4 regions of the Paenibacillus sp. XP01 genome follow, and region 4 is predicted to be linked to each of the others. Evidence: predicted binding sites of a transcription regulator. Region 4 holds the regulator's gene; each other region holds the start of a gene.

Region 1 (8,130 bases), 610 kb from region 4:
GATGGGAATTGACGGGCTGGCTCATCACAACATCACGCAAGCCTCGGGAGGGCAGCTGCAGCGGATTGCCATTTGCCGGGCGCTTATCAATAATCCGGATATTTTGTTTGGAGATGAGCCGACAGGGGCACTGAATTCCAAGTCTACACACGAGATCATGGATATTCTTGGCGACATCAATGCCGCAGGTACTACCATTCTGCTTGTAACGCATGATGTCAGGGTCGCTGCCAGATCAGAACGAGTTCTGTTCATGATGGACGGCAAACTGGTCGCAGATAAACATATCGGCAAATATGCAAGAGAACGTCAGGATCTGAAAAACAGGGAAGGTCATCTGTCACAATGGTTAGCTGAAATGGGGTTCTAATTCAAGAACTTCACGACTAGAATAGACCGACAGTCGGTCGAATGGAACGGAGGACAGAATATGAGATTAATTAAAAATCCGGAAGAACGCAGAAATGAAATACTGGATGCGGCCGAGATTCTGTTCGTGACAAAAGGGTACACCAAAGCGACTGTCATGGATATTCTCCAGGCTTGCAACATTGCCAAGGGCACCTTTTATTATTATTTTCAGTCCAAGGAAGAGGTTATGAATGCCATCGTCATGCGTTTTATTCTGAACGGGGAGGCATCAGCCAAACGTGTAGTATCTGATCCGAACCTGAACGCCCATGACAAAATTTTTCGCATTATTATGGCACAAAATCAGCCTGACGAAAAAAAGCTCGGGCTGATTGAGCAATTGCACCATGTGCAAAATGTGGAAATGCATCAAAAAAGTCTTGTTGAGACGGTTCTCCGATTAAGCCCCATTTTGGCTGAAGTGGTCGAGCAGGGCATTCAGGAAGGAGTGTTTCACACACCTAATCCCAAGGAAGCTATTGAATTTTTGCTGGTATCCTCACAATTTTTACTGGATCAGGGCATTTTTCAATGGGAGGAAGAGGAGCTCCGGAAAAAGGTGGAAGCTTTCGCTCATATCACGGAACGTGTTCTGGGAGCGGAACAAGGAAGCTTCACCTACATCACCCGTTTATATTTCCCACATCAAGCCTAGAAGAGAAAGGAGCAGCATCGATGGAACATACGGTTCAAAAATCCTTTGGCAAGTTTCTGGTTGTATGGTTGGGTCAGCTCATCTCCATGATCGGGATTGGCCTTACGGCCTTCTCACTGGGAGTGTATGCCTTCGAAAAGACGAATACGGCAACAAGTGTTGCCCTCATTACCCTGTTTACATTTCTGCCCAACATCCTGCTCTCGTTATAAGGAAAGAGGCCCATTCGGATGCCATCTAGATCAGCAAGCGAACAAAGGGGAATATTAAACAGAATTTGTTCTGATCGCGTTGACATTCCAACAATCTAGCTTGGGGTGTCTTTTTTGTAAAGGAGAGAACTTTATCGCTGATTCTTTTAGCCTGTATAACAACGGAGGGATGGAAATGAGAATAGCACAACGTATTGGAGTCATATCTTCAACTTGCACCATGATTCTATGGATTATATTAGCTTTATTAAATCCTTACACGCATGAACGTGCTGAGAACGATGTTATAATAAGCACACTATTTTCGCTTTTCGTTCCAGCTTGTGTAGCGTTGTTAGCATCCGTTATCCATAAGCCATCACTTATGTTTATTGCATTTTTGTGGTCGCTTCCTATCAGCCTATATATGACGATGACCCCGAGTATTTTTAAATTGTTTGGAGTTACTTCTTTTATGTACCTCATAGCGGGTATTTTGACAATAAGGTCGCGACTTAAGGGGATTAATTAGGAATAGAGCTCAAGGGACCGAATGCTGGACACCCTTAACAAGATGCTGGAGTATCGTACTCTACTTATGAACGATCCGCAAAAAGCTCAAGAGATGCTAATGACAAGGCATTCAAGCTCATCCGATTAAGATGCTTTAAAATTAGATAGGGAGAGGACGAGGGGCTTACGAGGCATGTTGAGCTGGTACCTTACGACTTACTACTCCCATAAAGAAGATTGAGAACCCCTATTAGGAGAAGTGAACTTTATATTTTGGGAGTAATTGTGTTTAGATTATAACAAATAAAGAATCGTTGGAGCTCATTATAATGAACTTAAATTTGCAAGGTAAAACCTTTAGTTCTGATCTAGACTACTGATGTAGTTTTATTATAGGTTATGTGGAGGATGCTGGATTTCCATGTTCATAAGAGATTGGCATATATCGCTCAAGGGCTTGATAGGTTAACAAGTGATCAAGATCGTTCAACTTTAGGGAGGGACATAACGATGATGAAAATAAAAGACATTCGCGAGCATTCGATCCGTTTGGCCATAGGTGAGCCGCTGCAGCTACCGAGCTTCGTCGAGGCCGAATTGGAGAATGGCATAAATACGACATTGCCGGTGGTGTGGGAAAGCATCCCGCCCGTTCTGCTTGAGCAGTCAGGTACGGTTACCGTTGAAGGAACCGTTAAAGATGACGAGTATCCGAATCCGCTTGTGCTGAATCGCGCCGATCCTTATGTGCTTAAGCATACGGACGGATACTACTATTTTACGGGTTCTGTGCCAGAGTACGATCGCATCGTGCTGCGGAGATCCCGGACCATCAGCGGCCTTTCCGATGCCGAGGAGATGGTCGTCTGGACGAAACACGAAGAGGGGGAGATGGGCAGCCATATTTGGGCACCAGAGCTTCATCATATTGATGGAAAGTGGTATATCTACTTCGCGGCCGGAACGGCAGAAGACAAGTGGGCAATCCGTCCTTATGTCCTAGAATGTGAGGACAACGATCCACTTACGACAAGATGGATTGAAAAGGGGCGAATCAAGCTGCCGGTTGAAAGCTTCTCACTCGATGCCACCACGTTCGAACATCGGGGACAGCGCTATTTGGTTTGGGCTCAGATTGTTGAGGAATCTTGCCTTTATATCGCTCGGATGGATACGCCATGGTCCATTTCGACCGAGCCTGTAAAAATCTCTTCACCGGAATATGATTGGGAGATTCAGCTGCACCGCGTGAACGAAGGGCCGGCAGTTCTGGTCAAGAACGGGCGTGTTTTCATGGCCTACTCGGCCAGCGGGACTGATGATCGTTATTGCATGGGGCTGCTCACGGCGGATGAAACGAGTGATCTGCTTGATCCGTCTTCATGGACCAAATCGAAAGAACCGGTGTTCTCAAGCAGCGAGTCTAATTCTCAATATGGACCGGGGCATAACAGCTTTACGATGTCCGAAGACGGCTCAAAGCTCCTTTTTGTTTACCATGCCCGCCCCTATAAGGAGATTTCGGGAGAGCCCTTGTATGATCCGAACCGACACGCCCGAGTTCAGCAGCTCTTATGGAAGCCGGACGGTACGCCATACTTCGGTGAACCGGGGTGGAAGCTTGATACGGCTGGATACAAAGCAAAATTAAGGATCACGGTGCAAGATGCTGCGAATAGCTTGAATTAATGACAACCCAAAACCTTTCTTCTAGTTATTGTGTGACTAACAATGAATTAGAAGAAAGGTTTCTTTTTTAGGTGAAAACTAAAGTGGTATTATTCAGCATGTTGGTCCAACTGTAATGTTTCTCCATAGGTTAGCTCTATTACGCAATAGCCCAATCGGGTGATTTTTACATTTTTCACGGAGTTGTAAGAAAGAATTGATCCTTCCTTGAACGTTTAGAGGAGAAGGCGTGACCACAATTGCAACGCTAAACGTCAAGTATATAATAAATTTTAAATATCAGGTTTTGTAATACTTGGACCGCACTTTCAACAGTTTCGGGTTACGGCCAAACCTACTATGTGAAAAAAATCTCTTTCTAATCACAAAGCAGCTAAGCATCAATTAGCCCCCGAAGGTCATGAAGTTCAGCATCTAAACCTGATGTTTTGTTTCTTCATTTTAGACAAAAACAAAGTTGGAGGGGAGAAGGTAAAGATGGGGATGGATACGGTACTATGGAGCAAACTGGTGACTGGTATGACGCTAGCATTCCATGTAATTTTCGCAACACTTGGCGTGGGGATCCCTTTAATGATTTCACTGGCCGAGTTAATAGGCATCCGCAAAAAAGATCTGCACTACATACTTATGGCAAAGAGGTGGTCACGAGGGTTCGTTATCTCCGTTGCGGTAGGCGTAGTCACGGGAACAGCAATTTCGCTGCAGCTTTCTTTAGTATGGCCTCATTTTATGAAGCTTGCGGGTAATGTTATTGCGCTTCCATTGTTTATGGAGGTGTTCGCCTTCTTTTTTGAAGCCATTTTCCTAGGGATTTACCTGTACACATGGGATCGGTTTAAAAACCCCATGATGCATTGGCTGCTAACCATTCCGATTGTGGTCGGGGCAGGGATGTCAGCCGTATTTATCACAACGGTAAACGGATTTATGAATCAACCGGGAGGTTTTACGTTTGAAGGAGGACAATTCACAGCCGTTGACCCCGTTCAAGCCATGCTGAGTACGGCAACCTTTTCCAAGGTGTTTCATGTATTAAGTTCGGCCTATTTAACAGGAGCGGCTCTGCTGGCAGGCGTTGCAGCTTTTGCAATGCTTCGAAAAGGAGCTTCTGGATACCACAAAAAAGCCTTAAACCTGATGATGGCAGTGGTTTTGGTGTTCAGTTTAATAAATACATTGGCCGGTGACGTCTCCGCTAAGTTTTTGGCTGAGCATCAACCCGAAAAGCTCGCAGCGGCAGAATGGCATTTTGAAACGGAGAGCGGCGCCGATTTGATATTTTTAGGGTGGCTTAATGTTGAACATGAAATTATAGGAGCACTTCATCTTCCGAAACTTCTAAGTTTCTTGGCTTTTGGAAATTTCAATGCAGAAGTAACGGGTCTGAATGAGTTTCCGATTGACGAACAACCGCCTCTTATCGTTCATTACTTTTTCGATTTGATGGCAGGCATTGGATTTGCATTGCTAGGCATTTCTTTTCTGTATTTTCTCTTCGTATTTTGGAAAAGGCGAAATGAACTCAACAAGTGGCTGCTGAGGTTAGTTGCATTAGGAGCACCGCTTGCTATTTTAGGCGTTGAGTTGGGATGGTTTTACGCAGAACTCGGCAGGCAGCCTTGGATTATTCGAGGATTTATGCGTGTAGAGGAAGCTGCGACGACATCCCCCAGCGTCAGAATCCTTTTTTTCCTTTTCCTTCTTCTATACATCGTGTTGGGGACCGTTAGCGGTCTTGTCCTTCGTCGCATGTTCAAACATAATCCGGCAGAAGTTGAGATGGAGAAATGGATGCAGCATGCAAGCGATAAAACAGCATTGAAGGGTGAGCACGCATGATGAGTTACGAATTGATTGGAATTTCGGTGCTCTGGTTGTTTTTGTACGGATATATCATTATCGCTTCCATTGATTTTGGAGCAGGTTTCTTTGCTTTTTATGCTCGATTAACGAAACAGGATCATGTAACCAATAAGCTGATTTCTCGTTATTTATCGCCCGTTTGGGAAATTACGAATGTATTTTTCGTTTTTTTCTACATTGGCATAATCGGCTTTTTCCCGGAAACCTCCTATTATTATGGATCAGCCATGCTTGTCCCAGGAAGTCTTGCCGTCATTTTGCTCGCGATTCGCGGTTCATTTTATGCATTTGAGAATTATGGTTCAAAAAATAATCTGGTTTATCTGTTTCTGTATGGAGCAACCGGGGTGCTTATTCCTGCCTCACTGTCAGTCGCGTTGACGCTATCCGAAGGCGGATTTATTTTGAAACAAGGAGAGACGGCCTCGTTGGATTACTGGGCGCTCTTTAGCAGTCCATTGTCCTGGAGCATCGTTGGGCTGGCCATTGTTTCTGTTTTATTCATCAGCGCTTCCTTTCTGGCTTTTTACGCTTCGAGGGCTGAAGATCATGGAGCATTGAAATTGATGCGGACCTATGCCCTTTTTTGGAGCACACCTACAATCGTGATCGCATTGACGACATTTATTTTTTTGGGCCAACACAATGAACGGCATTTTCAAAATATGATGGATTTGTGGTGGCTGCTCGCATTTTCTGTGGCCTTCTTTATGATCGCCATGTGGCTGTTATATCGAGGACGTCGTTACGGCTGGGCGTTTATATGCATCATGCTGCAATTCTTCAGCGCTTTTTTTGCTTACGGAATTGGACATTATCCATACATTCTTGACCCATACATCACCATTCAAAGCAGCGTCACCTCCTCATCCATGGGCTTCGCACTGGTGGTCGCGTTTATCGGCGGTATGTGTCTCTTGGTTCCTTCACTGATCTTGGTCTTCAGACTCTTTCTATTTGATGCGGATTATGTGAAAGGAAAGAAATAGACAAGTTCATTGTTGCCTTGAGGGGCGTCCCTCAACGCAACCTCCAGAAAGGAGGAGGGTTAACGTGAAAAGAAAGACGAGCCTCATTGCTCAACAAATGTCTGCACAACGAAAATCCGTCGTTCTTCTTGCCCTCATTTCATTTGTACTTGGTACAGCCATCGTTGTTCAAGCTGCACTGCTTGCAGAAGCCGTCCAGCGTATTTTCGTGGAAAAAGCCTCTTTTTCATCCATCGTTTTGATCCTTGGCATGCTTTTGGTGACTATGGCTTTACGTACACTGTTATCATTTGGCAATGGGAGAATAGGTCTGCACATGGCGGCCAACGCAAAGACGAGCATGCGAGCATCTGTTATGCGAAGCTTGACCCGTTCTTCCATGGGTTTAAGTGTTCGGGGACAGACGGGAGAAAAGGTCAGCGTAGCATTGGATGCAGTAGATGAGGCCGATCATTATTTCAGTCAGTACATGCCAAAAATGGTAGAAGCCATGATCATCCCTATTTTGATTCTGGTCGTTACGTTTACTCAACATGCAAATTCAGGTCTCATCATGTTGTTTACGGCTCCGTTTATTCCCATCTTCATGATCTTGGTGGGACTGAAGACGAAAAATAAATCGGAAGAAAAATATGCGCAGCTGGCCCACTTCTCCGGTACGTTTTTGGATTCCCTCCAAGGCTTGGTTACATTGAAAATATTCGGCCGGGCCCAACGACAGCAGCAGGCGATAGAGCATAGCAGTTTAAACTACCGTGATACAACCATGGATATTTTGAAAATCGCATTCATGAATACGTTCATGTTGGAATCCATTGTGATGCTTAGTATCGGTATTGTCGCTCTTGAATTGGCCATTCAGCTGGTTGTTTTCAAATCCATGACGTTCCACACGGCATTTCTCGCTTTGTTGCTCGTTCCGGAATTCTATAATCTCTTAAAAAATACAGGCACTGCTTTTCACAGCGGACGAACAAGCATGGGGGCGATCCGTAGGGTGGAAAGCATGCTTGAGAAGAATAGGGGTAACGGTAAACCCGTTCTAATGGAGAACATGGTGAGAACCGAGGAAAGCGATGAGAACGATCGAATGACGAAAGCAAATGAAGCCTTCCCGATGCCCCATGTCCAGTCGCTTCCAATACCGCCTTCGATAGAACTAAAGAATGTACGGTTTCAGTATGCTCCGGATTCATTCGAACTTTATTCGGGAAGTGTGTTTCTTAAACCCGGAAGCAACATTGCCATTGTTGGAAAAAGCGGTGCCGGTAAAACGACACTGCTTCATCTTATTGCCGGTTTGCTGAAACCGGATTCGGGGACGATTCTGGTGAACGGAAATCCGCTTTCGCAAGAGAATGAAGAAGTATGGTTTAAACAAGTTATCTATATAACGCAGCACCCTTATATTTTCGCAGGCACATTCGCCGAAAATATCGCGATCGGTGCGGGTCGGGACGTTTCCAGGAAAGAAATCGAGAAAGCGGCAGAGGAAGCCGGACTAACGACGGTTACGGCACAATTGGATCAAGGATTGGATACTTTCGTTGGCGAGGGAGGACGCGGACTATCTGGTGGTGAAAAGCAACGTCTTGCCTTGGCACGAGCTTTTATAAAGCGACCTGCCATCATATTGTTCGATGAGCCTACAGTAGGGCTCGATTTGCACACCGAACGCATACTGCAGCGTTCCATTTCTACATTATCGAAAACGTCTACCATGATTACGGTGGCACATCGATTATATACGATTCAACATGCCGACAACATTTTGTTTGTAGATCAAGGAACGATTGTGGATTCAGGCCGTCACGAA
Region 2 (8,130 bases), 540 kb from region 4:
TCCATACGTCTTCTTCCATTATCCATACGGATGATTACGATGCGGCGAAAGAGCTGCTCGTGAAGCTGGTCAAAGGTCTGGACCGGACCACGCTGAATACCATTATTGATAACGCCTGAGCGATCGTAATAACAGATTGGGGCTGTCCCGTAGGTCATGAAAATGACGAGGGTCAGCCCCTATTTCTTTTCAGGTCGAGAACCTTTCATCCGAAGATTTCATAAGATAGAATACATAAGCAAGTTCCAAACCGAGAAAACAGCAGGTGATCCGTGATGGCAACCGGAAGGAAAGGGAAAACAACCAGATCATCCAATAAAAATTCAAATAAAACGAACGTAGCCAACGATCTGCTGAACGGAAGCCTTTCAAGCAAAAAACTGGCTTTCATCGTCGCGGCTTTGCTTGTTAGCGGCAAATTAAGAGTTGACGCCGTTACGCTATTCCGGGGAGCAACCTTGCTGGTTACCTTGACGGGACGATATAAAACGTTGAAGGATTTTCAACCGAGCAATGCGGATCAATTGAAGGATTTTCTGGATCAGAATGGAGATATGACCATCAATGACATCATTCAGGTTTTCCAGCAGCGAATGAATTCCTGATGCAGGATGCGGAAGGTGAGGGATTGTTGTGGAATCATCCGCTTTCGATGGCGTCGGCTTTGCCGAATTGCTGATTGCTTTCATTCTTATTATGCTGTTCGTGTTCGGATCAACGGACATCGAAACTCTGTCCGGTGCACCCACCAGCGGCTAAACCATTCAACATGCGAAGCGGATTTGCTCTATGGCTGCGCATAGTTAAAAAAACGCCAGTCCCGCATCATCGGAACTGGCATTTTTGGTTCGAACGTCATTTGCGGTTGCCTGGCCGGCCATTCATAAAAACATCGGCGAAAAGGCGATCCAGGCCAAAATCAGCGTCAACACGATACATACGTTTTCAACCACGGCCCCATGCCTTGATCCGGTGCTCATCAAGTTGGCGCGGATCCGCCACTTCAATGGCGGCAACGGCTTGATGCCGCGATTCGTCAGCGAATCGGCAAGAAGATGCATGGCATAAGCCGAACCTCCGGCCAGCCAGATGGCATCCCCCTGCTGCTGCTGGGTTGTCGCATACAACAGCCCCGTCCATACGGCGGTTCCATACAGCGTATGCGTAAGCCCCCGATGCGTGAGCGTGGTGCAGAGCATGAGCAAGCTTCCCCCGATCAAGTTCCAGGGTGCAAGCGAATGGCCATAAAACACAAGGCCAAGCCCGATCGCAAACATCAACACCTTGCGCAGCGACCTGGACGGCAAAAACGAAACGAGCGCGATCAGCGCGGCAAGCAGCAAATTCCACGGTTTGGCCGGAACGACAAAATAAACGAACACGGCCGCAGGAAGCAGAATCGTTTGCAGCAGCCGAAGCAAGCCGTTTGGCAGCGCCTTGGACACCAGCAAGGAATTCGGTTCGTCGATGTCCGGCAGCAGCGAACCGATTAACGCCGCGGCAACGGCAGGAACGGTTACAGGCACGCCCGCAAATTGAAGGACAGAAAGAGAAACGCCTGTCCCGATAATGAGGTGGGATCTTCCCATCATGATGCCATAACATCCTTTCGCAAAAATAGGGAACAGGGACGGTCCGTCTTTTATCATACAATGAAAGCGAAATAAGAACAATAGTTCGCATTCATCGTTTGCCTTGATCCTCCATTTTGTGGTAGTAGCGCGTATATCCCATTCATACATGAAAAACACAAATAATAAATTTTCGTTTTCGTGAGCCCCGTCACACTTTTAAATTAGTGATCGTTTTATCGTTATTAGTGAAAAATATCACATAATATGTCGGCTATGTCATGTATGATTCAAATATGGACCACTAAAATTCGTGGTAACGCACAGTGTACATCCAAGGAGGCATATACACATGAACGGGAATAGAGAAAAGTTAGTTATTATCGGAAACGGCATGGCAGGAATCAGCACGGTGGAGCAAATTCTGAAACTCAGCTCCCGCTTTGACATTACCGTCATTGGAACAGAACCTTATCCCAACTACAATCGCATCATGCTTTCTTATGTGCTGGAAGGCAGCAAAACGATCGACGACATCGTGCTGAACGATCTGCACTGGTATGCGGACTACGGCATTACACTGCATACAGGCACAACCGCTACACGGATTGACGCGGAAACACGCGAAGTCGTAACCGACGCGGGCACAACCATTCCTTATGACAAAGTGATCATCGCAACAGGCTCCAGTTCGTTTATCCTTCCGGTTCCGGGACATGACAAACAGGGCGTCGTCGGTTTCCGGGACATCGCGGATTGCAACGAAATGCTCGAGGCGGCCAAGCAATACAAAAAAGCGGCGGTCATCGGCGGCGGACTCCTCGGCCTCGAAGCGGCTAAAGGTCTCGTGCAGCTCGGCATGGACGTTACCGTGGTGCACTTGATGCAGGACTTGATGGAGCGTCAGCTTGATCCGCAAGCCGCAGCCATGCTGAAGGCGGAACTGGAGCGACAAGGCATCAAATTCAAAATGGGCGCGGAAACGAAGGAGTTGATCGGCGGCGAGCGCGTGCAGGGCCTTCGATTCGCCGACGATTCGGTGCTGGATGCGGATTTCGTCGTGATGGCGGTCGGCATCAAGCCAAACACAAGCGTGGCCCGCGAGAGCGGCATCGAAGTGAACCGCGGGATCGTGGTTAACGATTATTTGCAAACCTCGATGGAAAACGTCTATTCTGTCGGCGAGTGTACCGAGCATCGCGGCACCTGTTACGGCCTCGTTGCCCCATTGTTCGAACAGGGCATGGTTCTGGCGAAACATATTTGCGGCGTGGAAACCGCCCCGTATGAAGGCTCGGTGGTATCCACGAAACTGAAAATCTCGGGCGTCGACGTGTTCTCGACAGGTGAATTCCTTGATCGTCCCGAACATACGATCATTTCGCACAAAGACGACTGGAAACGCACGTACAAAAAAATATTGCTGCGCGACAACATCATGGTCGGGGCCGTGCTGTTCGGGGACATCTCCGATTCGGCCGAGCTGCAAAAATGGATCAAACAACAGGCGGTAATGACCGATGACCTGTACGCTTCACTCATGGGTACCGGCTGCGGCGGCCACAAAAAGGCTACCTCCGTGGAAACGATGCCTGAAGACGAGATCGTTTGCGGCTGCAACGGCGTTACCAAAGGGGCCATCGTGGATGCCATTACCAATCAAGGGCTGAGCAGCGTGGACGAGATCAAAGCCTGCACGGGTGCAACCCGTTCTTGCGGCGGCTGTAAACCGGTCGTGGAACAGATTTTGCAATATGTACTTGGAGACGGCTTCACAAGCGGAGCCAAACAAGGCATCTGCAGCTGTACCTCGCTGAGCCGGGACGAAATCGTGGCCGAAATCCGGGAAAAAGGACTGCAAACAAGCAAAGAAGTCATGAACGTGCTTGGTTGGTCCCAGCCTGAGGGATGCTCGAAATGCCGTCCAGCCATCAACTATTACCTGGGCATGATTTACCCCGACACCCATGAGGACGAGAAAGAATCTCGTTTCGTGAACGAACGCATGAACGCCAACATTCAAAAAGACGGTACGTATACCGTTGTACCTCGCATGTATGGCGGGGTAACTACGCCGGAGGAACTGAAACGCATTGCCGACATTTCGGTGAAATACGACGTCAAAGCCGTGAAAGTAACGGGCGGGCAGCGGCTCGACCTGATCGGGGTTAAGAAAGAAGACCTGCCACAAGTATGGGCCGAACTGGATATGCCTTCAGGTTACGCGTACGCCAAATCGCTGCGCACGGTCAAAACATGTGTTGGATCGCAATTCTGCCGCTTCGGTACGCAGGATTCGATGGCCATGGGCGCGCTGCTGGAGCGCAAGTTCGAACGCCTTGATCTGCCTGCCAAATTCAAGATGGCCGTGAACGGCTGCCCGCGGAACTGCGCGGAATCGTGCACGAAGGATATCGGGATCGTGGGCAACGATGGCGGCTGGGAGCTGTTCATCGGCGGCAATGGCGGCATCAAAGCCCGCTTGGCCGACTCGCTCTGCAAAGTGAAAACCGACGAGGAGCTGATCGAGCTGTGCGGCGCGATCATCCAATATTACCGCGAAACAGGCAATTATCTGGAGCGGACGTCGGAGTGGGTAGAGCGCATCGGACTAGAGCAGATCCGGTCGGTCGTGGTAGACAATATCGAGGAACGCAAAGCATTGATGGCCCGAATCGAGTTCGCCTTACAGCAAGTCGAGGACCCTTGGAAAAAAGCATTGCGGAACGAACAAGGACAAAGCAAGCTCTTTCAAGGCATCGAGGTGGCAGCTCGTCCATAAACCCAGGCACCTTCCGCCCCGGCCTCGGTCGGGGTTTTCATAGATGATCATTACAGACAAAGGAGAGATTCATATGACGACCAAGCAAACGGGAACGTATTTCGCAGCGGGAGAGATTGAGGAATTTCTGCCGCGCATCGGAAGAGTGGTTGATATTGAGGGCCATGAGCTGGCCGTTTTCCGTGCTTCCGACGGGACTGTATTCGCTGTGGACAACAGCAATCCTCACCCTAAAGGCGGACCGCTGGCGGAAGGCATCGTGTCAGGACATTATTTGTACGACCCGCTCTACGATTGGAAAATCGACCTCAGCACAGGCTTGGTGCAAGCTCCCGATGAGGGTCAAGTCCGCATGTATCCGGTAAAAATTGAGGATGGCCGAGTCTGGATCTCCATATAACTCGCCAGCGCCTTCGCTGTATCGCAAACCTTTTATTTGAGTTCCTTAATGGGGGAAAACGACATGTACACACCTAATGTTGAAGGCATTATTGAAGCCGCCGTCAAAAAGCGGGACGCGATGAACAACAGCCTGCCGCGCTATATGGTATCCGCCCTGATGGCGGGCGCTTACGTGGGTCTGGGCATCATTCTCATTTTCAGCATCGGCGCTCCGCTGCTTGCGGCCAAATCGCCCCTGCAAATGATGCTGATGGGCATGTCCTTCGGACTTGCGCTCACCCTGGTCATTTTTGCCGGTTCCGAGCTGTTTACGGGCAATAACATGTTTTTTACGATGAGCACGCTCGCCGGGCGCACCACCGTGAAAGATACGCTCAAAAACTGGGGCCTCGTCTTCCTTGGCAACCTGATCGGCGCCGTGCTGCTCTGCCTGCTGATATTGGGCAGCGGTCTATTCAAAAGCGCGGCCCCGGAGCATATTATTTTTGCCGTATCGGCCAAAAAAATGGCCGCCCCGGTTACCGAGCTGTTCTTTCGCGGCATCCTGTGTAACTGGCTCGTCTGTCTCGCCATCTGGATGTCCGCCCGCTCCAAGGAAGACATCGCCAAGCTGGTGCTGATCTGGTGGTGCCTGTACGCCTTTATCGCCAGCGGATACGAGCATAGCGTGGCCAATATGACGCTGCTTTCCCTGTCCTGGCTTCTTCCGAACCATCCGGATACGATTACGCTCGCAGGCTGGTTCCATAACATGATTCCGGTTACGCTGGGCAATATCGTCGGCGGAGCGCTTTTTGTCGGCATGGCGTATTGGTACGTGTCCCCTGTACGCAAAAAAGCAAGGCCGTAAAAGCTAACACAAGAAAAAGGCAACCCTGGGAATGTTGCTCTCCCCGAATGCCTTCTCATTACAGAGGCATAATAAAACCACGGAACTCAGCAACCGCTCACATATGGAGCGGAAGAGAACTCTGTGGTTTTTGTGTTTCCAGGAAGACGCTGATCCCGTTATTACCGAATCGTCTACGTTCGTTAATACTGCGTTGACAGATCTGGAGTATAGTCGGTTCATACTACAGCAAAGGATGATCACTCCATGGGCATTCATACGTACTTTCGATCACTGAACGATCTTGAACGCATTATCCGTACTCCGGGCAAGTTCAAATTCGAGGAGCACAGCGTCTCGGCGCATTCCTGGAAAGTCGTGCAGTACGCCAAAACGTTGGCCGATATCGAGGAATTGAATGGCGTGGCCATTGATTGGAAGAAGCTCTACGAGATTACGAGCAGCCATGATTATGGCGAAATTTTCATCGGCGACATCAAAACCCCGGTCAAACATTATTCCCTTGAACTTCGCTCCATGCTGCAGCAAGTCGAAGAAGGCATGGTGGCCCATTTCATCGATGAGAACATCCCCGAGCAATTTCAACCCATCTTCCGCAGACAACTGCGCGAAGGCAAGGATCACAGTGTCGAAGGTTTGATCCTTGAAGTTGCCGACAAGATGGACCAGGTGTACGAAGCATTCGCTGAAATGCAGCGCGGCAATACCGAGAAAGAGTTTATCGTCATGTACCGCTACGCCCTGATCAAGATCAAAAACATCGACCTGCACTGCGTGCGTTATTTCCTCGATCACATTCTCCCCGATATCGTGCAGGAAGGACTTCTCTCCCCGATCGACATCCGCAAAATTACCGAAGAAGCGATGGCCCAGTAATAGCCCTGCCGATCAGCTCACGTCACCCTGATGCGCAGACTGGGCTTTTTTTCGTTGCGCGCACTGCTGCCGGTAATCGCTGGGATACAGTCCCGTTTTGTTTTTGAAAATCCGGCTGAAATAGTGGGAGTCCCCGTACCCTACCGCTCTGCCCACGCTCTTGATATCCATGTCTTCATGGGCAGCCAGCATCCGCTTGGCCTCGTTCAGCCGCAGCCCGGTCAAATATTTGAGCGGCGTTTCCCCGGTGACCTTTTTGAAGCATTTCCCCAAATAATCGACGCTGAAATGCAGCTGCCCCGCCATGTCCTGCAGCGTGATCTCATGCATGTAATTTTGTTTCAGGTAGAGCTTCACCGCATCGGCGATATCCTCCGGCTGCGCCTGCTCCTCCGTCACGGCGCTGACATGGGTGAGCGAATCCGCAGCATGGCCCAGCTTGATTTCCATCGCATCCAGCAGCGCTCGCAGCTGATCTTCCCTTAACGGCTTGAGCAGATAATCCTCCACTTTGTAGCTGATCGCCTGCCGCGCGTACTCGAATTCATGATGGCCGCTCAAAATGACGATCTTCACATGCGGGTAGGCGAAATATAGATGTTTGGCCAACTCCAACCCGTTCATCACCGGCATCTGAATGTCCGTCACTACGAGATCGGGGACCGTTTGCTCCATCAATTGCAGCGCTTCACGGCCGTTCCGCGCCTCTCCGATGACTTCGAACCGGGAATCCAGCTCCCGAAATTTGCGCGACACATTGCGACGAATCAACGCCTCGTCTTCTACGATGATCGTTCGATAAGTCATTGCCATCGTTATCCCTTCTCCTTTCGAATGGAACCGCCGATCGTGATGCGCATCCCGCCGGACGGCAGATTCACGATGTGCATGCAGGCCGCGTCACCATACCATAATTTCAGCCTGATCCAACTGTTTTTGAGCCCCATGCCGTTGATCTGCATGTCGGGCATCCGCTCCCAATCGTGCGAGGATTCGATGTACTGTTCCATCGCCGCGAGCGTCTCCGGCTCCATGCCTGGGCCGTTGTCTTCCACTGTCATGCTCCATGTCCCCTGTTCCTCATCCTGCTCCCCCGTAATTCGCAATTTCCATGGCGGGACGTCGCTCAGCCCGTATTTCATTACGTTTTCCAGCAAAGGCTGAATGAGCAGCATTGGAACGACCTGTCCTTTCATGTCTTCTGGAATATCGAACTCATACTGCAGATCATCCTCAAACCGGATTTTCATGCATTCGAGATAACGTTCGCAGTACTCCAGCTCTTCCGCCAACGTAACGCCGTTTCTGCCGGAAGCCGATATATAACGCAGCATCGAAGCGATGTGGCCGCAAAAAGCAACAATTTCTTCGTTCATGCCTTCCTCGGCCATAATGCTGATGTTCGTGATGTTGTTGTATAGAAAATGAGGATTCATCTGCGATTGCAGCGCCAGCAGGCGAGCCTGCGTTTCTTCCGACTTGAGCGCCAGCATGTCCTGGAAGGACTGTACCAGCTGCTGGTTCAGCCGAATGAACGTATCGTTCAATTCATCCATCTCCCGAATGGAGCCTGGGTGCTCCAGCTTGAACATTTGCGCAGGGTCCTGTCCCGTTTCGAGCTGCTGAACGCCCGTTTTCTGAATGATGCG
Region 3 (8,130 bases), 1.9 Mb from region 4:
TACAGTCTGCCCTGACGGCATGGGATATAGGTGATGTCTGCGACCCATTTTTCGGCCGGTTTTGAAGCTGAAAAGTCTTGCTGGAGCTCATTAGGCGCTACCGGAAACGTATGTCTGGAATCCGTTGTACACACTTTAAACTTAAGCGAAACACAGGAACGAAGTCCGTTTTCGCGCATGATGAAGCCGACCGTACGCTCCGATACGACCCAACCTTCTTTTAAAAGTTCATTGCGAATACGAGGACTACCATACCTCGAATCCGAGTCATGATAGTGCCACAAAATTCGATTCGTAAGGCGTTTCCTCCGCTGATCTCGGTTGGATGGTGCAGCCAAACGCCATTTGTAGTAGCCACTCCGAGACACTTGCAAGACCTTGCACATCTTCTCCACTCGAAAGTCGGAGCGATACTCTTCGATGAATTGGAACCTCAGTTCTTTTCCTTGCTGAAGATGTGCAGCGCCTTTTTTAGAATAGCCAATTCTTCTTTGAGATCTTCAATTTCACGGTCTTTCCGGCGTTGTTCTGCTTCATTGGCCCGTAGTGTTTGTTCGAGATTTCGGATCTTTTCGGGATGATTGACGCTTTCCTGATCGAACTGCCGATACTTGGTCATCCATTGACTCAGCGTACTTTTAGGAATATTTAAATCTTCCGCTACATCGGATAACGTCTTCGTTTGCTCCTGAATGTACTTTACCGTTTGTTTCTTAAATTCTTCATTATAGCGTTGCCGTTGTTCTCCCATGCCGTGGACACCTCTTCTTTCGTTAGGTCTATTATTTCTGTTCCTTAACGATGTGTCCACTTTTTATTCTAGCTGCATCAGACACGTTATAGTTAGCGCAAGGCCACCCGATTCCCCTTTTTCGGTAAAATAGCGTGCGTAGGATTCGTTAGCGCTGAACAATGCGGAAATGAGCCATTATAAGATGCCTCAGGTTCGTTACGCGTCGGATCACGTTGGATTCCTCCATCGCTGGCATTATGCCTGCTTGCTCCATACCGCTCTTGTCTCCGCCTTCGGCTGCGCCCCTTCCGCTGCGGCCGCCTCCGGTTTGGCTGTGCGCATATACGCCAGGTAGTACGCCCCCGCCACAAAGAGCGCGCCTCCCGTCAGATTCCCCAACCATACGGGCACAACATTCATAAAGAACTCGCCCCACGAATAGTGCCCTTCGAAAATGGCCGCCGGAATCAGGAACATGTTGGCCACAACGTGCTGGAAGCCGATGGCCACGAAAGCCATCGTCGGAAACCAGATGCCCAGCACCTTGCCGCTCATCGTGTCGGCTGCATAGGACAACCATACCGCCATCGCCACCAGCCAGTTGCAGCCGATGCCGGAGATGAAGGCCTGCAGGAAACCGTCATGCAGCTTATGCCCCGCCATATCGACCAATTTGGTCAAGTATGCTCCGTCGCCGGTCAATCCCAGTACGTGGCCGAAGAAATACGCAACGAACAGCGCACCCAACAAATTGCCGAGCGTCACCAGCAGCAGGTTTTTGAACATGCTGCCTGGCGTAATTTTGCGTGTCACTGCCGCCAGCGGTACGGCCATCATGTTGCCTGTCAGCAGCTCGCCGCCCCCGACCAAAACCATGATCAGCCCCACCGGGAACACTGCGGCCCCGATAAAATTGGCGATGCTTCCCCACTCCGCCGGAGCAGAGGCAATGACCCGAATATCCAGCAAAAAGCCGAGCGCGATAAACGCTCCGGCCAGAAAACCGAGCACCAACACGGTGGATACCGGACTTTGCGCTTTTTTCATCCCGGTCTGCGCCGTATATTGTGCAACCTCAAGAGGTGTTTTTGCCGCCATAACGCATCCTCCTCTTACTGTGTGATGAATCGCCCTGACAAAGGTCTTTTCTCTTCACCGTTCAACTTTATGTTTTCATTGTATCTCGCCAGGCGGCAAAACTTTGTGCAAATAATCACAATGCCCGTATTAGCGATAATGTTGAACATGTTCCTTTCCATAAAAATGCGGTAAGATGAAGAGAAACCTTACTGGAGAGGGGCTTTGTCATATTGGATTTACGAAAAGGAGCATGGGCTGCGCTTATTCTTGTACTTAGCATTTTGCCTGGATGCATTCTTCACTTGAACAAAGTTCAGCCTTCTCTTGCACAACAGCATCTAAACGCGTTCGAAGACATGATCCACTCTATGGATGACGGGGAATATGCGCTGAACGCACTCATTCCGTTTGACTGGGATGCCATGTATTCATTTTCTCCCTATACCTCCAAAGAAGAAATCACTTCGGCCATCGGCTTCGAAAGCGATCACGTTTATGAATCGGACGATGAAGCGATCCAACAGATCATTTTCGTGAAAGACCGGGAAATCGTCTGTTCCCTCTATGGCTCTGTGGTCAAAATGGGTTATCAATTTCATTTTCAGAGCTATGACGAGTATTATCGTGAAGTGAAAAAGAGTGAGAACTTTAGCGTTACTGTTCTGCGTGAAGAGAATTTCATACATTTGAAGTTAAGTGGCAGATCGCCGCAGCATGCGGACAACCTGTAATCACCAAAAAAACAGCAGGCTGACGGATCTCCGCCAACCTGCTGCTGTTTAAATATCGACTTTACATATATAAAGTGTTAAACCATTGCCGGTGCCTTCACTTCCACTGGAGGCAGAGCTTGGAGTCCCGCCGAGTTCAGGAAGTTCCACGGTTTGTTGTAATGCGGTTGGAAGAAGAAGTCGATGAACGCCAGCTCATCCACCGTCATGTTGTTCTGGATGCAAACCGAGATCGTATTGATCGACTGGGTCAGATCCGCCTGCGACATCACCTGCGCCCCGACGATGCGGCGTGTAGCTTGTTCATACACCACCTTGAGCAGCAGTTTCTCAGCAGTCGGCATGAACTCCGGACGATAGCTGTCTTCCAGCGTAACCGCTTCGACAACCAAACCTTCATCGGCTGCCGATGTTTCGGTAAGTCCCGTACCGGCAATGTTTTGCTCATAAATTTTGATGCCCGATGTGCCTTGGGTTCCGAGGTAAGGCGTTGTCGGACGAACAAGGTTGCGTGCCACGAGCGTACCCATGCGCACCGCGTTGGTCGCAAGCGGAATGTAGGCTGCTTTGCCTGTCGGATTGTAATGGATCGCGCAGCTGTCGCCTGCGGCGAAAACGTCTTTGTGGCTGGTTTGCATGTATTTGTTCACGATGATTGCTCCGTTCGGAAGCATGTCGACTTGACCTTTCAGCAGTCCCGTATTTGGACGGAAGCCGATGCACAGAATGACCAGATCGGTTTCGATCTCTCCTTTGGACGTGATGACTTTGGTTACTTTGCCATTCTCGCCTTCAAATTTCTGTACCGTTTGGCCAAGAGCAAGCTTGATGCCGCGTCCAGTCAGCGTATCTTCGATGGCATCCGTGAATTCACGATCCAGGTATTTGTTCAGGATGCGGTCCACGCTGTCGATCAGTGTGACTTCTTTGCCGTTCATTTGGAAGGCCTCGACAAGCTCCACCCCGATGTAGCCTGCACCAACCACGGTAATGCGTTTGGCCTCTTTTGCCTTTTCAATGATCGTGTTCGAGTGGTTGTAGTTTTTGCAGAGCAGGATGTTATCCATCTCGATGCCGTCCAGCTTCGGAATGACTGGCCAAGAACCGGTCGTTACGATCAATTTATCGAACGTGTCTTCGAACTCTTCGCCGGTTTTCAGGTTTTTCGCCCGCAGCGTATGGTTGTCGGCATCCACCGCAGTCACTTCGTGCAACATTTTGGTGACCACGCCAAGGTCGGCCAGTTGGTCGGGCGAGGAATAGAACAAGCCGTCGGGATCTTTGACTACGCCGCCCACGTAAAGGGCAATGCCGCAGGATAAGAAAGAGATGTTGTCATTGCGTTCGTAAACCGTGATGGTAGCTTCCGGATACAATTTGGCTGTGTTGACGATGGCTGCGGTTCCTGCATGTGTACATCCGATGACTGCGATTTTCATGATGAATTCCTCCTTGAGAGTTGGGCATATGATTAAAAACAGCGGATAAATAAACGATAATTAGATATGTGAAATCATTCACTTTGTAGCGTACGTCCTTTTGTGATTAATTTCACTTTATGCCCTTATTATAATGTGACATTTTTCACATTGCAATAGGTTCTACAAAAAAATTGTACAAATTTAAAGTTTCCTCTCTCGGCTGTGGTTCGCCTTCCCCTTTACTGACATTACATTTTCCCCTGCTTTAAGACAATTTATGCTTTGCCACGCTTGGGTTTGAGACAGGTTTCTTTTCCGCAGATTTTTCTTTCGAACGCCCCCTTCGAGGCATTTGAAAAATTGTCACAAATTTATAACAGGGTGTCATTTTTATGATGGCAAACGCTTACAATCATTAATATAGATGATCCTTATAATGGATTAACTATAATTAAACTCCCAATATTCCCAACAAGGAGGCTTATCTTTTGAAAAAAAGTTCACGGTCCGCCCTGCTTCGATTCATCCCGGCTGCCACCTCCATTGCCATGGTCACTGCAAGTGCTCTGGCCGTTTCGCCGGTTAACGCCGACTCTGCACCGGTTACGATTAAGACCGAGATCATCTCCGCCACTGCGCCTGTGGGGGCGGATGTATCCTCCATTTTGCAGAGGTTCAGGGATTACAGCGCTTTTGCAACGGGAGATCTGGCTAAGGACACGGCCTATGCGCTCAATATCGTTTCGTGGCAGATGCCTCATGGCGGCTTTTTCAAAGCGATGGAAGAAAAATACAAAGCCCGTTGGGATGGCAAAACCGCGCGCTCGGATTGGAAGGACCCGAATGGCGTTGAGCTGGGCACGTTCGATAATGATGCAACCGTCACGGAAATCCGTTTCCTGGCCCATATGTACGATCAAACGGGCAATCCGGTCTTCAAGGACAGTATCCGCAAAGCCGTCCATTTCATTCTGGTTTCGCAATATCCATCAGGAGGCTGGCCGCAAGTGTACCCCAAACGCGGAAACTACTCGGATGCCGTTACATACAACGACAACGCGATGGTGCGCACCATGGTCCTTATTGACGATATGATTGAACGGCGCGAAGGCTTCAATAACGACATTCTGAATGAACAGGATCGTGCACGATTGAAAAAGGCCCTGAACAAAGGCATCGACTACACGCTGAAAGCGCAAATCGTCAACAACGGCGTGCCTACCGTCTGGTGCGCCCAACACGATCCGGTAACCTTCGCCCCGCTGCCGGGGAGGGCTTATGAACTGGCCTCCAAATCGGGATCGGAATCGGTAGGTATTACCGCCTTCCTCATGTCCAGGCCGCAAACGCCCGAGATTAAAAAGGCCGCGCAAAGCGCGCTTCGTTGGTTCGATACCGTTCGGGAAAATGGAACCAAATACAACCGCCAGGGACCGGTGTATTTCGAGCCTGATCCGGGCAGCGTCATCTGGTACCGTTTCTATAACGTGGATGAGGATGTTCCTTTTTTTGCCGACCGGGACGGGTTGAAATACATGGACATTCTGGAGATCAGCGAGGAGCGCAGGCACGGCTATTCCTGGGCCGGAAACTATGCTCGCAATCTGCTTAAACTGGCCTCCGAGCAAGGATATTATACATTGAGGCAGCCGCTCCCCTAGGTCTGCTGCGGCATGACCCAATCCGCTTTGGTACGGCAATTTTGCCGAAAACTGCGAACCATTCCGCCACGTTCACAAAAAAACCTGTCACCGGGCACGTCCGGGGACAGGTTTTTGCGTAATATTCAGGTTTAACCCTTAACCGAGCAATTGCTCAATTTCGGCTGTCATCGCCTCAGGCGATTCCTTCGGCTCGTAACGTGCCACCACTTCACCGCTTCGATTCACGAGAAACTTTGTGAAGTTCCACTGAATCTCATTGCTCTCGCCCTCACCCGGCTGCTGCTTGCGAAGATATTGGAACAACGGGTCCGCGCCTTCGCCGTTCACTTCCACTTTAGCGAATACCGGGAAATTCACGCCGTAGTTCAGCTGGCAGAACGATGCTGCCTCCTCGCTGCTCCCCGGTTCTTGGCCACCGAACTGATTGCAGGGAAACCCGAGCACGACAAGGCCCTGATCGCGGTAACGATCATATAGCTTTTGCAATTCGCCGTATTGCGGCGTCAGCCCGCATTGGCTGGCCGTGTTGGCGATGAGCAGCACTTTGCCTTTATATTGATCGAGCGACACGTCTTGATTGGCGGTAGTTACCGCTTTGTACGAATATACGGACATGACCGATTCCTCCCATGCTTTTGTAGGTTTCAAAGGCTGTGCCTCCCGCAAGGTTCACGAACGATGCGCTGGCGATACAGCCGATATTTCCATTATAAACCTGTCCCTGCCCAATACCAAATCTGCGAAAACGGTACCCTTATTACTTATTCGCCGCGAGGATCGCTTCGTAACGTTCCTGCCGCTCCGCCTTGCTCAGCTTCGGACAGGTGTAGCAATAATCCTGTCCGTCATAGACGACATGATGCAAACAGCAGGCGGGCTTCATCAGCAGGGTCTGCCCGGGCTGGTAGGGATTCGCAACCTCCACCGGCTTGAAGGACAGGAGGTTTCTTTTCAGCCCCAACACGTCCGGAGGCATGCTGATCACATGCTCGTATCCTTCGATGACCGCTTCGCGTTCCGCCTGTTCAATGGGCATCTGCTGCACCGCCGTTGTGAACCATCTCAGAATGCCCGCCAGCTGCGACCACATTTGGCCCGGTTTGGCCCCTCCGGCTGCTGCCACTCCCTCAATCATCGGACGCAGCTGCTCGCCGTAGTATGCCGTAAGCACCTCGTTTCGCCATGAGGACTGGGCACATGCTCGATTCCGGGGTTCATCTCCCTCGGCTGCCTGTTGAACATGCGGACGCTCTGTCGCATCCCTAAGGAGGAAACTTGCTGCCACACGGTCGTTCTTCACTTCAAGCTGCAATTCGATATTGTCCAGCGAAATGTCGAGCCGCGCATCGCATACGGCTGTCATGTAGTGGATCCCAAGCACAAGCCCCCGCAGCGAATGCGTGAAATAAACGGCCGCCGAACGCAGCGAGTCGGCACGAAGGTGTTTGTTGAACTCGGCCAGCATTTGCCTGGCTTGAACAGGATCTTTCAACGCGGCCAGGGGCATGCTCCAGACTGGCTGCTCCAACGATGTCACTGCAATTTGGCCATACTGCTGCAGCCAATCGTAATTGATCGCTCCCATGATCGAAAACCCTCCCATACGAAATTATGTATCGCTGTAGATCCAGAATTAACAAGTTACTTGTTTCAAACGTACATATCCGACATACCCTGATGCCAGCTCTCTAGAAATGTACGCTGGCGAACCCTAATCCTGTATAACGCGAAAATGAGCCGTGTGCATGCAGCACAACGGCCCTTATTATGATTCGCCCATTACAGGCGTTGAAATGTCTAACTTCCCGCAGCGGTGCGAATGCGCTGTTCCGTTCTTCCTGCTACATGCAGCATCGATTCATTCGCAACCGGCTGTTCGAATACTTGTTGACGTGCTCCGGCAAGCGCGTACGGCAAGCACAACGGAACGCCCGAGCGCGGGTCTATAACGATATCTGCTTCAATGTTGAACACTTCGCGCAGCACGTCGGGGTTCATGACTTCAACAGGCGAGCCTGTAGCCACCGCTTTGCCTTTCTTGATGCCAATCATGTGATGGGCATAACGGGAGGCATGGTTCAGATCATGTACGACCATGACGATGGTACGATTGGCGGTCGTATTCAGCATCTCCAGCAATTGAAGCACCTCCAGCTGGTGGGCCATATCAAGGAATGTCGTCGGTTCGTCAAGGAACAGGATATCCGTTTCCTGAGCAAGAGCCATCGCAATCCATGCACGTTGGCGCTGTCCTCCGGACAACTGATCGATCGGGCGATCATGAAATTCGTTCATGCCCGTCACTTCGATGGCCCATTCGATCATGCGCTTGTCCTCGGGACGCATCGATCCGAAACCTTTTTGATACGGGAAGCGGCCATAAGAAACAAGCTCGGTTACGGTCAGCCCTTCCGGTGCAGTAGGGTTTTGCGGCAAGATCGCAAGCTGTTTGGCTACCTCGCGCGTAGATTGCTTATGAATGGACTTTCCGTCGAGCAGCA
Region 4 (8,130 bases):
AGGCCATGCTCATGCCGTGAAGCTCGAGGGCGGACTCGAAATCGCAGATACGGTTAGAGCCGTCGTTCAGGCCGGTGTGCCTGTGCTCGGTCATATCGGCTTGACCCCGCAATCGGTCAACCAAATCGGCGGATATCGCATTCAAGGCAAGGATGCTGCGGACGCGAAACGTCTGATGGATGAGGCAAAGGCGTTGGAAGCGGCCGGCGCCTTCGGCATTGTGCTGGAACTTGTCACCGAAGAAGTCGCGAGAGCGATTTCGCAGGAACTTTCCATTCCGACGATCGGCATCGGTGCGGGAAGAGGCTGCGATGGCCAGGTGCTTGTATTCCATGACGTGGTTCAATACGCGTCTCCTTATATGCCGAAGCGGTTCGTGAAAACCTATGGAGACGTTGGAACGCTTATTCGCAATAGCATCGGAGCTTACGTCAAGGAAGTTAAAGAACGTTCCTTCCCTGCCGAAGAACATGTATTCAATGCTGCCGACGGCGTTGTCGAGCAGTTGTACGGACATCGCAAAGAGAAGGTGGGAAGCAACGCATGAAGGTTATTCGTACAATCGCGGAATTAAGACGCGAGATCGGCTTGATGCGCAAAGCTGTGTTATCCGAAGGAAAAGAACCTATCGTAGGCCTGGTTCCAACGATGGGATACCTGCACGAGGGACACGCCAGCCTGATGCAGGCTGCCAGGGGCCAGAGCGACATCGTGGTGCTGAGCATCTTCGTCAACCCGATTCAGTTCGGTCCCAACGAAGATTTTGACAGCTATCCGCGGGACGAAGAAAGAGATCTGAACACGGCTCAAGCTCAAGGCGTTGATCTGGTGTTCATCCCTTCGGTGGATGAGATGTATCCTCGCCCAACACAAACGACCGTGTCGGTATCCCGTTTGACGGAGCGCCTGTGCGGCGCTTCCCGTCCGGGTCACTTTGACGGAGTTACGACGGTGGTCTCCAAACTGTTCCATATCGTGCAGCCGGAGCGTGCATTTTTCGGCATGAAGGATGCGCAGCAGGTTGCGGTTATCCAGCAAATGGTCAATGACCTCAATATGCCGGTTACCGTTGTACCGTGCCCGATCGTGCGTGAGAGCGACGGGTTGGCCCTGAGTTCGCGCAATGTTTACTTGAGCGCAGAGGATCGGCAGGAGGCTTTGGTTCTGTCCAAGGCGCTGCGTTCCGCCGAAGATGCCGTTCGTGCCAAAAAAGACATTACTGCCGGAGATATTCGCCGCATTTTGCGTGAAGAAATCGGCCGTTCACCGAGAGCGGTCATTGATTATGCCGAAATTCAGGCATTTCCAAGTCTGGAACCTCTTGCGGATGAGGCGCTAGTCCATGGCAGAGACGATCTCTTGATTGCGCTCGCCGTAAAGTTCGGCAAAACCAGACTGATCGACAATACCATGCTGCAAACTACGGAGGTGCCATCCCATGTTTAGAACACTCATGAAATCGAAAATCCATCGGGCGACCGTAACGGAAGCCAATTTGAATTATGTGGGCAGCATTACCATCGATGAGGATTTAATGGAAACGTCAGATCTGATGGAGAATGAGAAGGTACAGATCGTCAACAATAACAATGGCGCTCGCCTGGAAACGTATGTGATTCCTGGTCCGCGCGGCAGCGGCGTAATCTGTTTGAACGGTGCGGCGGCGCGCCTGGTACAGCCGGGCGACACGGTCATTATCATTTCATATGCAATGATGTCCCAGGAAGAAGCAAACGTTCACCAGCCTACGGTTGTCTTCGTCGACGAGCATAACCGACCTGTACAAACGTCTAAAAAGGAAGTTCACGCCACGGTGATGTAATCGGCTGGGAACGAGAATGAAAAGGGACCCCCCTGCAAAAAATGAGTACAGGTCACTGCACTAATCCATTTTTTCAAGGGTGGGGATGCAACGATGTTCCAGCATGTTTTCGCGGAAATGAATGACATGTTAGATGAGATTATCAAGCGCTACCCTTCTGCCGAGGGCCTGAAAAAACAGGAATTGCTGCAAAAGTGGAATTTGCTCAAGCGGATGAGTGATAGCGTCATCGACGAATGGCTGATGTTCGAGGAGAAAATGAGCCAGGTTCGCGAGCAGGAAATGAGGCCTGCGGCCAAGCTTGAACCGGAACAGGAAGCAGTGACGGCCCTTCCGGAATTGCATTTGGAATGTTTCAGTCGTGGCCAAGGATACTTTAAGCTGCAAATGTACCCGCAAGCGATCATGCAATTTTCCCGTGTGGTGAATGACTATCCCGACAGCGCGCTGGCCCGTTATTATTTGGGGCTTTCGCATATTCATCTCGAGCAGAACGCCGATGCGCAAGAACACCTGCAGCGCATTCTGCATCTGAATGGGTCCCCGAGGCTCAAAGGTCTTGTGTGTAATGCCCTTGGCTGCATCGAAGCCAAACAGGCAAACACCAAGGCAGCACAGATGTTGTTTGCGCAGGCCCTGCAGCATGACCCGACTTTGACCGAACCGCTGTACAATATGGACGCCTGCAGGCGCAGCAGCGGACCAATGCAATATGGAATCAGCTGACGCAAGGCATAGCCCGCAGGGCGTGCCGGCCGGCGAGCGAAAAACGGTGTCCCCTCCTTTGGCATAGCGGATGGGACACCGCTTTTTTGTCAGTTAATTTTCAAAAGCCCTTTTTTTTGCTATGCTGTAACATAGACTGAAATGAAGGGACCGTAAATTGCAATGAAATTTGCCGTTTTGGATTTTGAAACAACCGGCACACAGTCCGACGGCGAGATTATTCAGGTCGGGCTTGCCATAATAGATCATGACTACAGCATTTCTCAAATATACAGTTCGTATGTAAATCCGGAAGTTCCGATCCCGCCGTTCATTACGGGGTTAACGGGAATCACGGACGAAGATGTGGCGGACGCGCCATCATTGGAAGAGATGATGATGGAAATGGTGCCGCTGCTGGATGATGTCGTGCTGGTCGGGCACAACGTCGCCTTTGACTTTCATTTTCTCCAGAACGCGCTGGACCGCTGTGGTTATTTGCCGTTCACCGGCCGCATTCTGGATACGATCGATTTTCTTAAAATCACGTTCCCCTCGCTGAGCTCGTACCAGCTCGGGTACGTCTCGTCCGAGTTCGGCTTTCAACACGATCGTCCGCACCAGGCGGATAGCGATGCATTGGCTACGGCATACGTGCTGTTAAAGTGTTTTGACGAGCTGCGTGAATTGCCGCTCATTACGATCCAGCGCCTGAGCGACCTTTTTGCCCCCGAGGACAGCGATCTGGGGTGGTTTTTTGACGGGCTGCGCATGGAGAAGGAAGCCGAGCCCATTCAAGATTTGGATGGACATACCTATTATCGCCAACTCGCGCTCAATGTAAGCGATTGGACCGAAATCGGCGCGCCTCGCGACGAGAAGGACGGTAATCCGCTGGAAGGCATCAGCTTTGAGCAATATATGGAGCAGGTTCGGAGTAACCTGCAGAATACGCTGGAGCATTATGAAGAACGCGAGGCGCAGACCCAGATGTTCAGCAGCGTCCGGCAAGCCCTGAGCGAGGATAAGCACCTGCTCATCGAAGCCGGAACGGGCACGGGGAAATCGCTCGGTTACCTGCTGCCAGCCATCTATGAGAGCGTGAAGCAGGAACAAAAGGTAATGGTCAGCACGCATACGATCAACCTGCAGGAACAGCTGCGGGAGCGGGATATTCCCCTTTTGACCCAAGTTGTGCCTTTTCCTTTTAAAGCTGCGGTATTTAAAGGACGAGGACACTACCTGTGCCTGCGCAAATTCGAGCACAAGATTAACGGCCGCGAATTTTCGACGCCGAAGGAAGATTATTTTACCGCGGCGCAGATGATCGTCTGGCTTACCCAGACCGAGACCGGGGACGACGAGGAACTGAATCTCAGCGGCCGCGGCGGGGACTTCTGGGAGACGGTGCAGAGCGAATCGGAATCCTGTCTGGGACGCTCCTGTCCTTGGTTCCGCAAATGTTATTATCACCGGGCCAAGCATGAAGCAGGCTTATCGGACATCGTCATCACGAACCATTCGAAGCTGTTTACCGACGTAAAGGCCAGCCATCAGCTGCTGCCGTCCTACGAGAGCCTTGTCATCGACGAGGCCCATCACTTGGAAGATGTAGCAGGAAAACATCTTGGACTTCATATGAAATATTTCACATTGGTGCATACGTTAACGCGTTTGTTCAAAGACAGCCGCAACGGACAGCTTCCGCTGCTGCGTTCTCAGCTGTCGGGACATGAACGTTCCGTCGAATGGGGATCGGCCATTGACCAGATGTTCCCGATTGCACTGGAAGCCAAAGAAATATGGGATCGGCTCAGCGAGGCGCTGTTTAACCTGCTGCCGGAACGGACCGACGCTTCTCCGGGAGAGACGGGACAATTTTCCCTGCGTTTGAAGAGCACGCAGAAGCCGGCCAAGTGGGAGGAATTGCAGAACGAGGAGAATCAGCTTTACGTCACGCTTGGCGATCTCATTCGCAAGGGAGACAAGCTGATGCTCGAGCTGAAAGAGGATCAGGACGACTATCAGTCGGACAGCTTGATCACGGACATTACGGGCTTGTTCAAAGACCTTTCCACGCTGCGCGAAAACCTGCGCTTCTTCATGCGAATGGACGATGCTGCCACGGTGTATTGGATGGAAGCAAGCGGCCAGTTCCGCAGCAAATCGCTGCAATTGTATGCCGTTCCCGTGGACGTGAGCGCGCAGCTGAAGGAAATGTTTTTCGATAAAAAAAGAAGCGTCGTGCTTACGTCTGCCACACTGTCCGTGGATAAGTCGTTTCAATTCATGATTGACCAGCTTGGCCTGCAGGAAGCCGCGGAGCATGATCGTTTGCTCACGGCGATGCTGCCGTCTCCGTTCCGCTACCGCGATCAGGCGCTGCTGGTGATACCGCGCGATTTTCCGAGCGTGAAAGGGTCGATCGGGGACGCGCATTTCGTGGACATGCTGGTACGATCGTTGGCCGAGACGGCCATCGCTACGCGCGGGCGCATGATGGTGCTGTTTACGTCTTATCGCATGCTGCGCCAAGTGTATGACCCGCTTAAGGAAGCATTGTCCGGAAACGAAATTTCCTTGCTCGGTCAGGGCGTGGACAGCGGCAGCCGGTCCAAGCTCACCCGCAGGTTCCAAGACGCCAAAGCGACGGTGCTTCTCGGGACGAGCAGTTTTTGGGAAGGCGTGGACATACCTGGGGATGCATTGACATGTCTGGCTATTGTCAGGTTACCGTTCCAGCCGCCGAATCATCCGCTCCTGGAAGCCAAAAGTGAATTATTGCAGCAGCAGAAAAAAAACCCGTTCATGAAGCTGTCTGTGCCTCAGGCGGTCATTCGTTTCAAGCAAGGATTCGGAAGGCTGGTTCGCACAGCCAAGGATCGCGGCGTTGTTATCGTATACGATACGCGGGTGATCGAATCATATTACGGAAAATACTTTTTATATTCCTTGCCTGGGCCAAAAATGGAACACATGCTGACCGAGCAAATGGTTCCGCGCATCAGCGAATGGCTCGAACAAGACGTTGAACAAACCTAATTCAGGTAGAAACGACAGAACATTTTTCGGCAATGTTGCGAAACGCCTGCAAAAGGCGGTACACTTGTTGAGATTACATGGCTTCGGGTTGATACGTTAAAGAAGTACATCAAATATAAGGCGGCATCCTTCCTCTAAAATGATTCGAATTAGAGTACACGGCGGGATGCCTCCCTTTTCATCTATTTATCGCGCTTTGGCAAGGAGGAGCAAAAAAAACATGAAATCAGATAAAATTTCGGAAGCCGTCGTGAGGCGGTTGCCGGTATATCTGCGTTATTTGAGTGAATTGCACCAACGTGAGGTAACGACGGTTTCTTCGCAGGAGCTGGGACAGCGCCTGGACCTCAATCCGGCCCAGATCCGCAAGGATTTGGCCTATTTCGGCGATTTTGGCCGCAAGGGCATCGGGTATGACGTATCGTATCTCATTGAGAAAATCCGCCATATCCTGAAGATCGACCAGCAAATCAATGTTGCGTTGGTAGGAGCCGGTAACCTGGGTCATGCCTTGTCCAACTATAATGCTTACTTGAAGGACAACATGAAAATCGTGGCTGTTTTCGATGCATATGAACCCAAGATCGGCACCCAAATCAACAGCTTGAAAGTGCAAGCGATGAATGAGCTGACGGAATCGGTCAGAAACCTTAATATTCGCATCGGCATCATCACCGTCCCCGATACCGAAGCGCAGAATGTGGCCGACCGGTTGATCGAATCCGGGATCGAAGCCATCCTGAATTTTGCGCCAACCATCTTGAAAACCCCGCCGCATGTTCGTATTCATAATGCGGACTTTACGACGGATTTGCTAAGCCTTGCGTATTATTTGGAAAATGGAAAGGACGACGAGCAGGATGACGACAAATAAATGGGTTATACACAACGGCAAATTCGCCGTAAACAAAGGTTTGGAATGGAACGTGGTTCAAGGATACATGGTGGTGGAAGACGACAAAATTCAGTATATCGGCGAATCCTTGCCGGCAGAAGATGAAAGCCTGCCGAAAGTGGACGGAAAAGGATTGCTCTTTCTGCCAGGTTTGATCAATACGCACGGACATGCCGCCATGTCGCTGCTGAGAGGCCACGGGGATGATCTGGCGCTGCAGGTATGGCTGCAGGAGAAAATGTGGCCGATGGAGGCGAAAATGACGTCTGAGGACGTTTATTGGGGGGCGTCCTTGTCGGTGCTTGAGATGCTCAAAGGAGGAACGACGGCTTTTCTGGACATGTATGATCACATGGATCAGGTTGCCAAAGTCGTGGAGCAATCCGGCATTCGTGCAGCGCTCGCTCGCGGCGTCATCGGTCTTTGCTCCGAAGAGGAACAGAAGCACAAGCTCGGCGAAGCGGCTGCGTTTGCCCGCGACTGGAACGGGAAGGCAAATGGACGGATTACTGCTGTAATGTCTCCGCATGCGCCTTATACGTGCCCTCCGGATTACATAGAAAAGTTTGTGCAGGTTGCCCATGATCTGAATTTGCCGCTTCATACCCATATGTCCGAAACGCTGCGCGAAGTGGAACAGAACGTGACCGATTACGGTCTGCGTCCTGTAGCGTACTTGGAGAAGCTTGGCTTTTTCTCGCGGCCTTCCCTCGTGGCTCATGCTGTGCATTTAAACGATGAGGAAATCGAGATTTTGGCTCGCCATAACGTTGCAGTATCTCATAATCCGGGCAGCAATCTGAAGCTGGCTTCCGGCATTGCGCGAGTTCCTGAGCTGCTGAAAGCGGGCGTGACCGTTTCTTTGGGAACAGACGGACCGGCGAGCAATAACAATTTGGACATGTTTGAAGAGATGCGTCTGGCCGCATTGATTCATAAAGGCGTGTCCGGTGATCCGACTGCGGTTCCGGCCGGCGAAGCGCTTCTGCTTGGAACGGCATACGGAGCACGCTCGATTTTCCTCGACAATACCGGCCTGCTTGAAGCGGGAATGAAGGCGGATTTCATCGGGGTCAACATAGACCAGCCTCATCTGTACCCGCATACCGATCTGATTTCCCATGCCATTTATTCGGCGTCGGCCAAAGACGTGGAGCATGTGTGGGTAGATGGCAAACAAGTGGTGAAACATGGCGAGTGCCTGACGATGGACGAGGAACGCATTTTGCGTGAAGCTCAATCGGCGTTTGAGGGCCTGCTCGCCCGTTAATTTCTCATGGGCGCAGCCTCATCAGGGAAAGGGAGTTCGGCTTTTGAAGAAAAAGAAAAAGAAAAAGTGGATATGGATATCGCTGCTGATCCTGATCGTGGCGTTGATTGTATTGCAGCGCTATTACGTCTATGTGACCAAGGACCAGCGCAATCAGGAGGCGCTCGCCCTGCAGGCCGCCCAGCAGCAGCTGGAGCTGACGTCCTACGATAATTTTCAAAAATTCGTATGGGGACAGAAAGAAGGCGAAGACAGCATCTATTGGACGCTGAGCGGCACCAATAAGGATAACCAGGACGTCATTGTGTGGGTCAAGTTCGACGAGACGGGGAAACCGTTGTCCGGGGCGGGTGCAGTGCATAGCGAGCTGCTGCAGAACGGAATGTCCGAAGCTCA

Evidence for each region. Region 4 encodes Rex, which represses fermentation and respiration genes when NADH is low (regulators of the CRP and FNR family bind a similar motif). Its sites were predicted from a motif close to TTGTGAAATATTTCACAA; they were not measured.
Region 1: the regulator Rex is predicted to act here: its motif matches at 3,799-3,816, upstream of SNR34_RS17455 (cytochrome ubiquinol oxidase subunit I).
Region 2: the regulator Rex is predicted to act here: its motif matches at 1,818-1,835, upstream of nirB (nitrite reductase large subunit NirB).
Region 3: the regulator Rex is predicted to act here: its motif matches at 1,935-1,952, upstream of SNR34_RS28845 (formate/nitrite transporter family protein).

What each region holds. Positions count from the first base shown of each region.
Region 1 covers NZ_CP139481.1:3,869,864-3,877,993, reverse strand. The annotation lists gene SNR34_RS17475 (ABC transporter ATP-binding protein) at 1-370, shown strand, start outside; gene SNR34_RS17470 (TetR/AcrR family transcriptional regulator) at 431-1,066, shown strand; gene SNR34_RS17465 (hypothetical protein) at 1,087-1,278, shown strand; gene SNR34_RS17460 (family 43 glycosylhydrolase) at 2,281-3,459, shown strand; gene SNR34_RS17455 (cytochrome ubiquinol oxidase subunit I) at 3,937-5,301, shown strand; gene SNR34_RS17450 (cytochrome d ubiquinol oxidase subunit II) at 5,298-6,314, shown strand; gene cydD (thiol reductant ABC exporter subunit CydD) at 6,379-8,130, shown strand, end outside.
Region 2 covers NZ_CP139481.1:5,019,696-5,027,825, forward strand. The annotation lists gene SNR34_RS22615 (M42 family metallopeptidase) at 1-119, shown strand, start outside; gene SNR34_RS22620 (hypothetical protein) at 276-605, shown strand; gene SNR34_RS22625 (hypothetical protein) at 634-759, shown strand; gene SNR34_RS22630 (metal-dependent hydrolase) at 882-1,592, opposite strand; gene nirB (nitrite reductase large subunit NirB) at 1,924-4,353, shown strand; gene nirD (nitrite reductase small subunit NirD) at 4,427-4,753, shown strand; gene SNR34_RS22645 (formate/nitrite transporter family protein) at 4,817-5,605, shown strand; gene SNR34_RS22650 (YfbR-like 5'-deoxynucleotidase) at 5,852-6,481, shown strand; gene SNR34_RS22655 (response regulator transcription factor) at 6,494-7,294, opposite strand; gene SNR34_RS22660 (cache domain-containing sensor histidine kinase) at 7,297-8,130, opposite strand, start outside.
Region 3 covers NZ_CP139481.1:6,397,605-6,405,734, forward strand. The annotation lists partial or broken gene SNR34_RS28835 (IS3 family transposase) at 1-485, opposite strand, end outside; gene SNR34_RS28840 (transposase) at 434-751, opposite strand; gene SNR34_RS28845 (formate/nitrite transporter family protein) at 989-1,831, opposite strand; gene SNR34_RS28850 (hypothetical protein) at 2,044-2,544, shown strand; gene SNR34_RS28855 (FAD-dependent oxidoreductase) at 2,622-3,983, opposite strand; gene pelA (pectate lyase) at 4,454-5,626, shown strand; gene SNR34_RS28865 (glutathione peroxidase) at 5,765-6,244, opposite strand; gene SNR34_RS28870 (IucA/IucC family C-terminal-domain containing protein) at 6,387-7,214, opposite strand; gene SNR34_RS28875 (ABC transporter ATP-binding protein) at 7,427-8,130, opposite strand, start outside.
Region 4 covers NZ_CP139481.1:4,476,320-4,484,449, reverse strand. The annotation lists gene panB (3-methyl-2-oxobutanoate hydroxymethyltransferase) at 1-547, shown strand, start outside; gene panC (pantoate--beta-alanine ligase) at 544-1,446, shown strand; gene panD (aspartate 1-decarboxylase) at 1,439-1,822, shown strand; gene SNR34_RS20055 (tetratricopeptide repeat protein) at 1,949-2,548, shown strand; gene dinG (ATP-dependent DNA helicase DinG) at 2,711-5,569, shown strand; gene SNR34_RS20045 (redox-sensing transcriptional repressor Rex) at 5,736-6,443, shown strand; gene SNR34_RS20040 (amidohydrolase) at 6,430-7,734, shown strand; gene SNR34_RS20035 (cell wall elongation regulator TseB-like domain-containing protein) at 7,778-8,130, shown strand, end outside.